Variovorax sp. PBL-E5: one gene and its partner. The protein of the gene in region 2 interacts with the protein of the main gene of each other region in a pairwise test. Links are inferred from orthologs where the notes say so. Each region holds a gene or a part of one and is shown on either strand. Other genes may lie near its edges. The genes, in order: hflC and ftsH.

Region 1 (3,191 bases), 470 kb from region 2 along the record:
CGGCGGCGTCGCTCCACGGCGCGCGGATGGCGGCGCGCAGCGGCTGCGCGGGCAGCACGCCGACCAGCTCGCGCACGTCGAGGCTGAAGCCGACGGCCGGCCGGTTGCGGCCGAACACGGCGCCGACTTCGTCGTAGCGCCCGCCGCGCACCAGCGCGTCGCTGGCACCGTCGGCGTAGATGCCGAAGCGCATGCCGCTGTAGTACGCATAGCCGCGCAGGTCGGCCAGGTCGAAACTGACGCGGGCGCCCTCCAGGCGCGCGGCGAGGCGCTTCAGGTCCGCGAGCGCCTCGCCGATGGCGGCCGTGGCGGGGAGGGCCCTGCCCGCCTCGTCGAGCACCGCGGCGTCGCCGTACAGCTGCACCAGCGCAAGCAGCCCCTCGCGAGAAGGCGCGGAGAAATCGGCGGTGAATTCGCGCAGCGCACTGGCATCCTTGGCGGCGAGCGCAGCGTGCACGCGGGCGATCGCGGCCGCGTCGGCCGGCACATCCGCGAGCAGCGCGCGCACGATGCGGGCATGGGCCAGATCGACGATGACGGTGGCCGACCCACTGCCGCCCACGCCGGCCGCGCGCAGGCAATCGAGCGCGAGCCGCAGGGTTTCGGTATCGGCCTCGAGCCCGGCATGACCATAGATCTCGGCGCCGAACTGAAGCGGCTCACGGGTCGCGTGCGGGCGGTCGGGCCGCGTGTGCACGACCGGGCCGCAATAGCAAAGCCGGGTGACGCCGCGGCGATTGAGCAGGTGCGCATCGATGCGCGCGACCTGGGGCGTGGTGTCGGCGCGCAATCCGAGGCTGCGCCCGGAGAGCTGGTCGACCAGCTTGAAGGTCTGCAGGTCCAGCGCCTCGCCGGTGCCGGACAGAAGGGATTCCAGGTGCTCCAGCAGCGGCGGCATCACCAGCTCGTAGCCGTAGCCACGGGCGGTGTCGAGCAGCTGGCGTCGAAGTTCTTCGATGTGGCGCGCCTCGGAAGGCAGCACATCGGCAATGTGATCCGGGAGGACCCAGGCGGACATGGGAGTCGGGGGCGTGGTCAAACCGGGATTCTACCGGGCCGCGTCACCCCGAAATCCAGAGCAGCAACAGGCCAAGGACAATGCTGCAGAGACCGAAGAAGCGCAACTGCCCGTCCCGCAGCTGCAGCAACTGGCTGAAGGCGCGCCGCCAGCGGCCCGGCGAGACCAGCGGCAACAGGCCCTCGATCACCAGCACGAGCGCGATGGCGCTCCAGAAAGTATCGCTGCTCACACCCGACCGTCGTCAGCGGCGCGGCGGCGCGGCCGTGGTGCTTGGCGCCGTCGTCGATCCCGAACTGCGCATGGCGCGGAAGAAATCCGACGAAGGATCCAGCACCATGACGTCGCTCTTCTTGTTGAAGCTCTGCTTGTAGGCATCGAGGCTGCGGTAGAACAGCGCGAACTGTGGATCGCGGCCGAAGGCGTCGGCGTAGGTCGAAGCAGCCTTGGCATCGCCCTCGCCCTTGATCTTCTGCGCGTCGCGGTAGGCGTTGGCGACGATCACCTCGCGCTGGCGGTCGGCGTCGGCGCGGATCTTCTCGCCCTCGGCGACGCCGGTCGAACGCAGTTCGTTGGCCACGCGCTTGCGCTCGGCCTCCATGCGGCGGTAGACCGATTCGGTGATCGCTTCGACGTAGTCGACGCGCGTGATGCGCACATCGATGACGTCCACGCCCCAGGGCTTGGCACCCTTCACGACCGACAGCACCTCGCGCTGCACGTCGGCCATCAGCTGCTCGCGGCGCACCGAGATCAGATCGCGCACGGTGCGCTTGTTGATGTTTTCCTGGAACGCGTTGCGCACCACGCGGTTGAGTTGCATCGCGCCCGCGTTCTCGTCGAGGCCGACGTTGCGGATGTATTCCGACGGATTGCTGATGCGCCAGCGCACGTACCAGTCGATCACCACGCGCTGCTTCTCCGCCGTGAGCATCGGTTCGGGATCGATGCTCGACAGCGTGAGCAGGCGCTTGTCGATGTACGACACGTTCTGGAACGGCGGCGGCAGCTTGAAGTTCAGGCCCGGCTCGGTGATCACTTCCTTGATCTGTCCGAGCGCATAGACCACGCCGAACTGGCGCTGGTCGACGACGAAGACCGTCGAGCTCAGCAGCACAAGCAGCACGAGGATCGACGTGGCGATGAATCCGATTCTGTTCATGAATGTGTTCCTCGGCGCATCAGCGGACATCGCGGTCGCGTGAGCGGCCGTCGCGTGCGCGCGCATCGCCCACGGAAGAAGGAGGTGCGACCGGAATGACCGACGACTGCGAAGGCGCCGTGCCGGCCACGTTGGGGCTGGCGGCATCGACCGGCGTGGCGGGCGCGTTCTGCGCGGCCTGCTGGATCAGCTTGTCGAGCGGCAGGTAGAGCAGGTTCGAGCCCTGCTTGGAATCGATCAGCACCTTGGTCGTGCTGGCGTAGATCTGCTGCATCGCATCGGTGTACATGCGATCGCGCGTGACTTGCGGCGCCTTCTGGTATTCCGCGAGCACGGAGCCGAAGCGCTGTGCGTCGCCCTGCGCCTGCGCAATGATCCGCGCCTTGTACGCCTCGGATTCTTCCTTGAGCCGCGATGCGGTGCCGGTGGCGCGCGGCACCACGTCGTTCGCATAGGCCTGGGCTTCGTTCTTGGTGCGCTCGCGCTCCTGGCCGGCCTTGAGCACGTCGTCGAAGGCAGCCTGCACCTGCTCGGGCGGCCGCACGCCGCCCTGCTGCAGGTTGATGCCGACGATCTCGACGCCGACCTTGTAGCGGTCGAGGATGGTCTGCATCAGCGTGCGCACGCGCGGCGCGATCTGGTCGCGCTCCTCGGCGAGGGCGGCATCCATCTTCATCTTGCCGACCACTTCGCGCACGGCCGTCTCGGCCACCTGCACCACCGTGTCGGCGGGGTTCTTGCTCTCGTACAGGTAGGCGCGCGCATCGCTCAGGCGGTATTGCACGGCGAACTTGATCTCGACGATGTTCTCGTCCTCGGTCAGCATGGCCGACTCGCGCAGGCCGGTCGAACGCACGATGGCGTCACGGCCCACGTCGGTGGAGCGGATCTGCGTCACGACCACGAGTTCATGGCGCTGGATCGGATAAGGCAGACGCCAGTTGAAGCCCGCGCCCACGGTCGCCTTGTAGCGACCGAACTGGGTGATGACGGCCTGCTGTCCTTCGTTGA
Region 2 (3,233 bases):
CGTATGTGAAACTGGCCACGCGGGAGGGTTATCGGGCGCGCGCCGCCTACAAGCTCAAGGAGATCGATGAGACGCTGGGCCTGATCAAGCCCGGACAGCTGGTGATCGATCTGGGCTCGACGCCGGGCGCCTGGAGCCAGTATGTGCGGCGCAGGCTGTCGCCGACGGGTGCGGCGGTCGGCGAACTCGCGGGCACGATCATCGCGCTGGACATGCTGCCGATGGAGCCGATCGAGGGCGTGCTTTTTCTTCAGGGCGATTTCCGCGAGGCCGAGGTGCTGGAGCGGCTCGAGCGCGCCATGGGTGGCCGGCTCGCCGATGTGGTGGTTTCCGACATGGCGCCCAACCTCTCGGGCATCGAATCGGCCGACGCGGCACGCATCGCGCACCTGGTGGAGCTTGCGATCGACTTTGCGCAGCACCACATGAAGCCTGAAGGCGCACTGGTCGCCAAGCTGTTCCATGGCAGCGGCTACAGCGAGCTGACGAAGCTTTTCAAGGACAACTTCCGCGTCGTCAAGCCGATGAAGCCCAAGGCCTCGCGCGACAAATCGTCCGAGACCTTCATGGTGGGCATGGGAATCAAAAGGGCGGATACGAATTGATACGCCGGCGCGATTTCGCCAATTCGGCCTAAAACCGCTCGGCCCCTATGGCCGCTCACGGAAAATTGCCACGTTTCGCAGGTTGAAAAGCCTAAAATGGGTGCCAATTGCGTGCCCTCAGCGCGTTTTCTTTTTTCGATGCAACGCGCCTTCGACTGGAGCTTCGTTTGAACAATCAGTGGTTTTCCAAGGTTGCCGTCTGGCTCGTCATTGCGATGGTGTTGTTCACTGTGTTCAAGCAGTTCGACACTCGCGGGACGGCCGGTGCAGGCAATATCGGCTACTCCGACTTCCTCGAGGAAGTCCGCGGCAACCGCATCAAGAGCGCCACGATCCAGGAAGGTCAGAGCGGCAGCGAGATCGTCGCCATCACCACCGACGACCGCAAGATCCGCACGACCGCCACCTACCTCGATCGCGGCCTGATCGGCGACCTGATCGCCAACAACGTCAAGTTCGACGTCAAGCCGCGCGAAGAAGGTTCGCTGCTCATGACGCTGCTGGTGAGTTGGGGGCCGATGCTGCTGTTGATCGGCGTCTGGGTCTATTTCATGCGACAGATGCAGGGGGGCGGCAAGGGAGGCGCCTTCAGTTTCGGCAAGAGCAAGGCACGCATGCTCGACGAGAACAACAACCAGGTCACCTTCGCCGACGTCGCGGGCTGCGACGAGGCCAAGGAAGAAGTCAAGGAGGTCGTCGACTTCCTGAAGGACCCGGCCAAGTTCCAGAAGCTCGGTGGCCGCATCCCGCGCGGCCTGCTGCTGGTCGGGCCGCCCGGTACCGGCAAGACCCTGTTGGCCAAGGGCATTGCCGGTGAAGCCAAGGTGCCGTTCTTCTCGATCTCGGGCTCGGACTTCGTCGAGATGTTCGTCGGCGTCGGCGCGGCACGCGTGCGCGACATGTTCGAGAACGCCAAGAAGAACGCGCCCTGCATCATCTTCATCGACGAAATCGATGCCGTCGGCCGCCAGCGCGGTGCCGGCCTCGGCGGCGGCAACGACGAGCGCGAGCAGACCCTCAACCAGATGCTGGTCGAGATGGACGGCTTCGAGACCAACCTCGGCGTGATCGTGGTCGCTGCGACCAACCGGCCCGACATTCTCGACGCTGCGCTGCTGCGCCCGGGCCGTTTCGACCGCCAGGTCTACGTGACGCTCCCCGACATCCGCGGCCGCGAGCAGATCCTCAACGTGCACATGCGCAAGGTGCCGCTCGGCCAGGACGTCAACCCGAGCATCATCGCGCGCGGCACGCCCGGCATGTCGGGCGCCGACCTGGCCAACCTGTGCAACGAGGCCGCACTGATGGCCGCCCGCCGCAATGCGCGCGTGGTCGAGATGCAGGACTTCGAGAAGGCCAAGGACAAGATCTTCATGGGCCCCGAGCGCAAGAGCATGGTCATGCCCGAGGAAGAGCGCCGCAACACGGCCTACCACGAATCCGGCCATGCGCTGATCGGCAAGCTCCTGCCCAAGTGCGACCCGGTCCACAAGGTCACGATCATCCCGCGCGGCCGGGCACTGGGCGTGACGATGAGCCTGCCTGCGCAGGACCGCTACAGCTACGACCGCGAATACATGCTCAACCAGATCAGCATGTTGTTCGGCGGCCGCATCGCCGAGGAAGTGTTCATGCACCAGATGACCACCGGTGCCAGCAACGACTTCGAGCGCGCCACGCAGATCGCGCGCGACATGGTGATGCGCTATGGCATGACCGAATCGCTGGGCCCGATGGTCTACGCCGAGAACGAGGGCGAAGTGTTCCTCGGCCGCTCGGTCACCAAGACCACCAACATGAGCGAATCGACCATGCAGAAGGTCGATGCCGAGGTGCGCCGCATCATCGACGAGCAGTACGCCCTGGCGCGCCGCCTGATCGAGGAGAACAGCGACAAGATGCACGCGATGGCGAAGGCGCTGCTCGAATGGGAAACCATCGATTCCGAGCAACTCGACGACATCATGGCCGGCCGCGCACCGCGCCCGCCCAAGGACTGGGCCCCGCGCATCCCGCCGTCGGGCAGTGGCGGTGGCAGCGGCGGCACGCCGGCGGTGAACCCGGATCCTGCACCCACCGCAGCCTGACCGAGCATGTTGCGCTGGCGATCGACGGGGCCTCGGGCCCCGTTTTTTCATGGGGCCGCTTCGGCATGACGGCAGTCTGGCGTACCACGCGCTTCGCGATCGACCTCGCGCAGCCGCGCGTGATGGGCATCGTCAACGTCACGCCGGATTCCTTCTCCGATGGCGGCGCGCATGCCTCGACCGAGGCGGCCGTGCGGCATTGCGTGCGGCTGGTGGAGGAGGGTGCCGACATTCTCGACATCGGCGGCGAGTCGACCCGACCGGGCAGTCCGGCCGTTCCGCTGGAACAGGAGCTGGCGCGCGTGCTGCCGGTGTTGCGCGAGGCGCTCAAACTCGGGGTCCCGGTCTCGGTCGATACCTCCAAGCCCGAAGTGATACGCGCCGTGCTCGAGCTCGGCGCCGACATCGTCAACGACATCTGGGCTTTGCGCAGGCCGGGCGCGCGCGAAGCGGTGGCACAGCACCCGTCGTGCGGTATCTGCCTGATGCACATGCACCGCGACCCCCAGACCATGCAGACGGCGCCGATGGAGGGCGACGC

The links.
Region 1: the proteins of ftsH (region 2) and hflC interact in binary tests that used the Escherichia coli proteins (3 or more experiments, as listed by UniProt). The link is inferred for Variovorax sp. PBL-E5 from one-to-one orthologs.

Annotation. Positions count from the first base shown.
Region 1 is NZ_LR594671.1:2,088,620-2,091,810, reverse strand. What follows is about bases 222-3,094. They hold hflC (protease modulator HflC), read right to left. Parts: upstream 2,181-3,094; coding sequence 1,263-2,180; downstream 222-1,262. Other genes in these bases: hflK (FtsH protease activity modulator HflK), read right to left, coding at 2,200-3,094; WDLP6_RS10225 (DUF2065 domain-containing protein), read right to left, coding at 1,062-1,250; WDLP6_RS10230 (ATP phosphoribosyltransferase regulatory subunit), read right to left, coding at 222-1,018. Outside these bases: more of WDLP6_RS10230, read right to left, coding at 1-221; more of hflK, read right to left, coding at 3,095-3,191.
Region 2 is NZ_LR594671.1:2,557,066-2,560,298, forward strand. The notes cover bases 318-3,232. They hold ftsH (ATP-dependent zinc metalloprotease FtsH), read left to right. Parts: upstream 318-772; coding sequence 773-2,692; downstream 2,693-3,232. Other genes in these bases: WDLP6_RS12460 (RlmE family RNA methyltransferase), read left to right, coding at 318-605; folP (dihydropteroate synthase), read left to right, coding at 2,758-3,232. Outside these bases: more of WDLP6_RS12460, read left to right, coding at 1-317; more of folP, read left to right, coding at 3,233-3,233. UniProt on the Escherichia coli protein: Acts as a processive, ATP-dependent zinc metallopeptidase for both cytoplasmic and membrane proteins. Plays a role in the quality control of integral membrane proteins.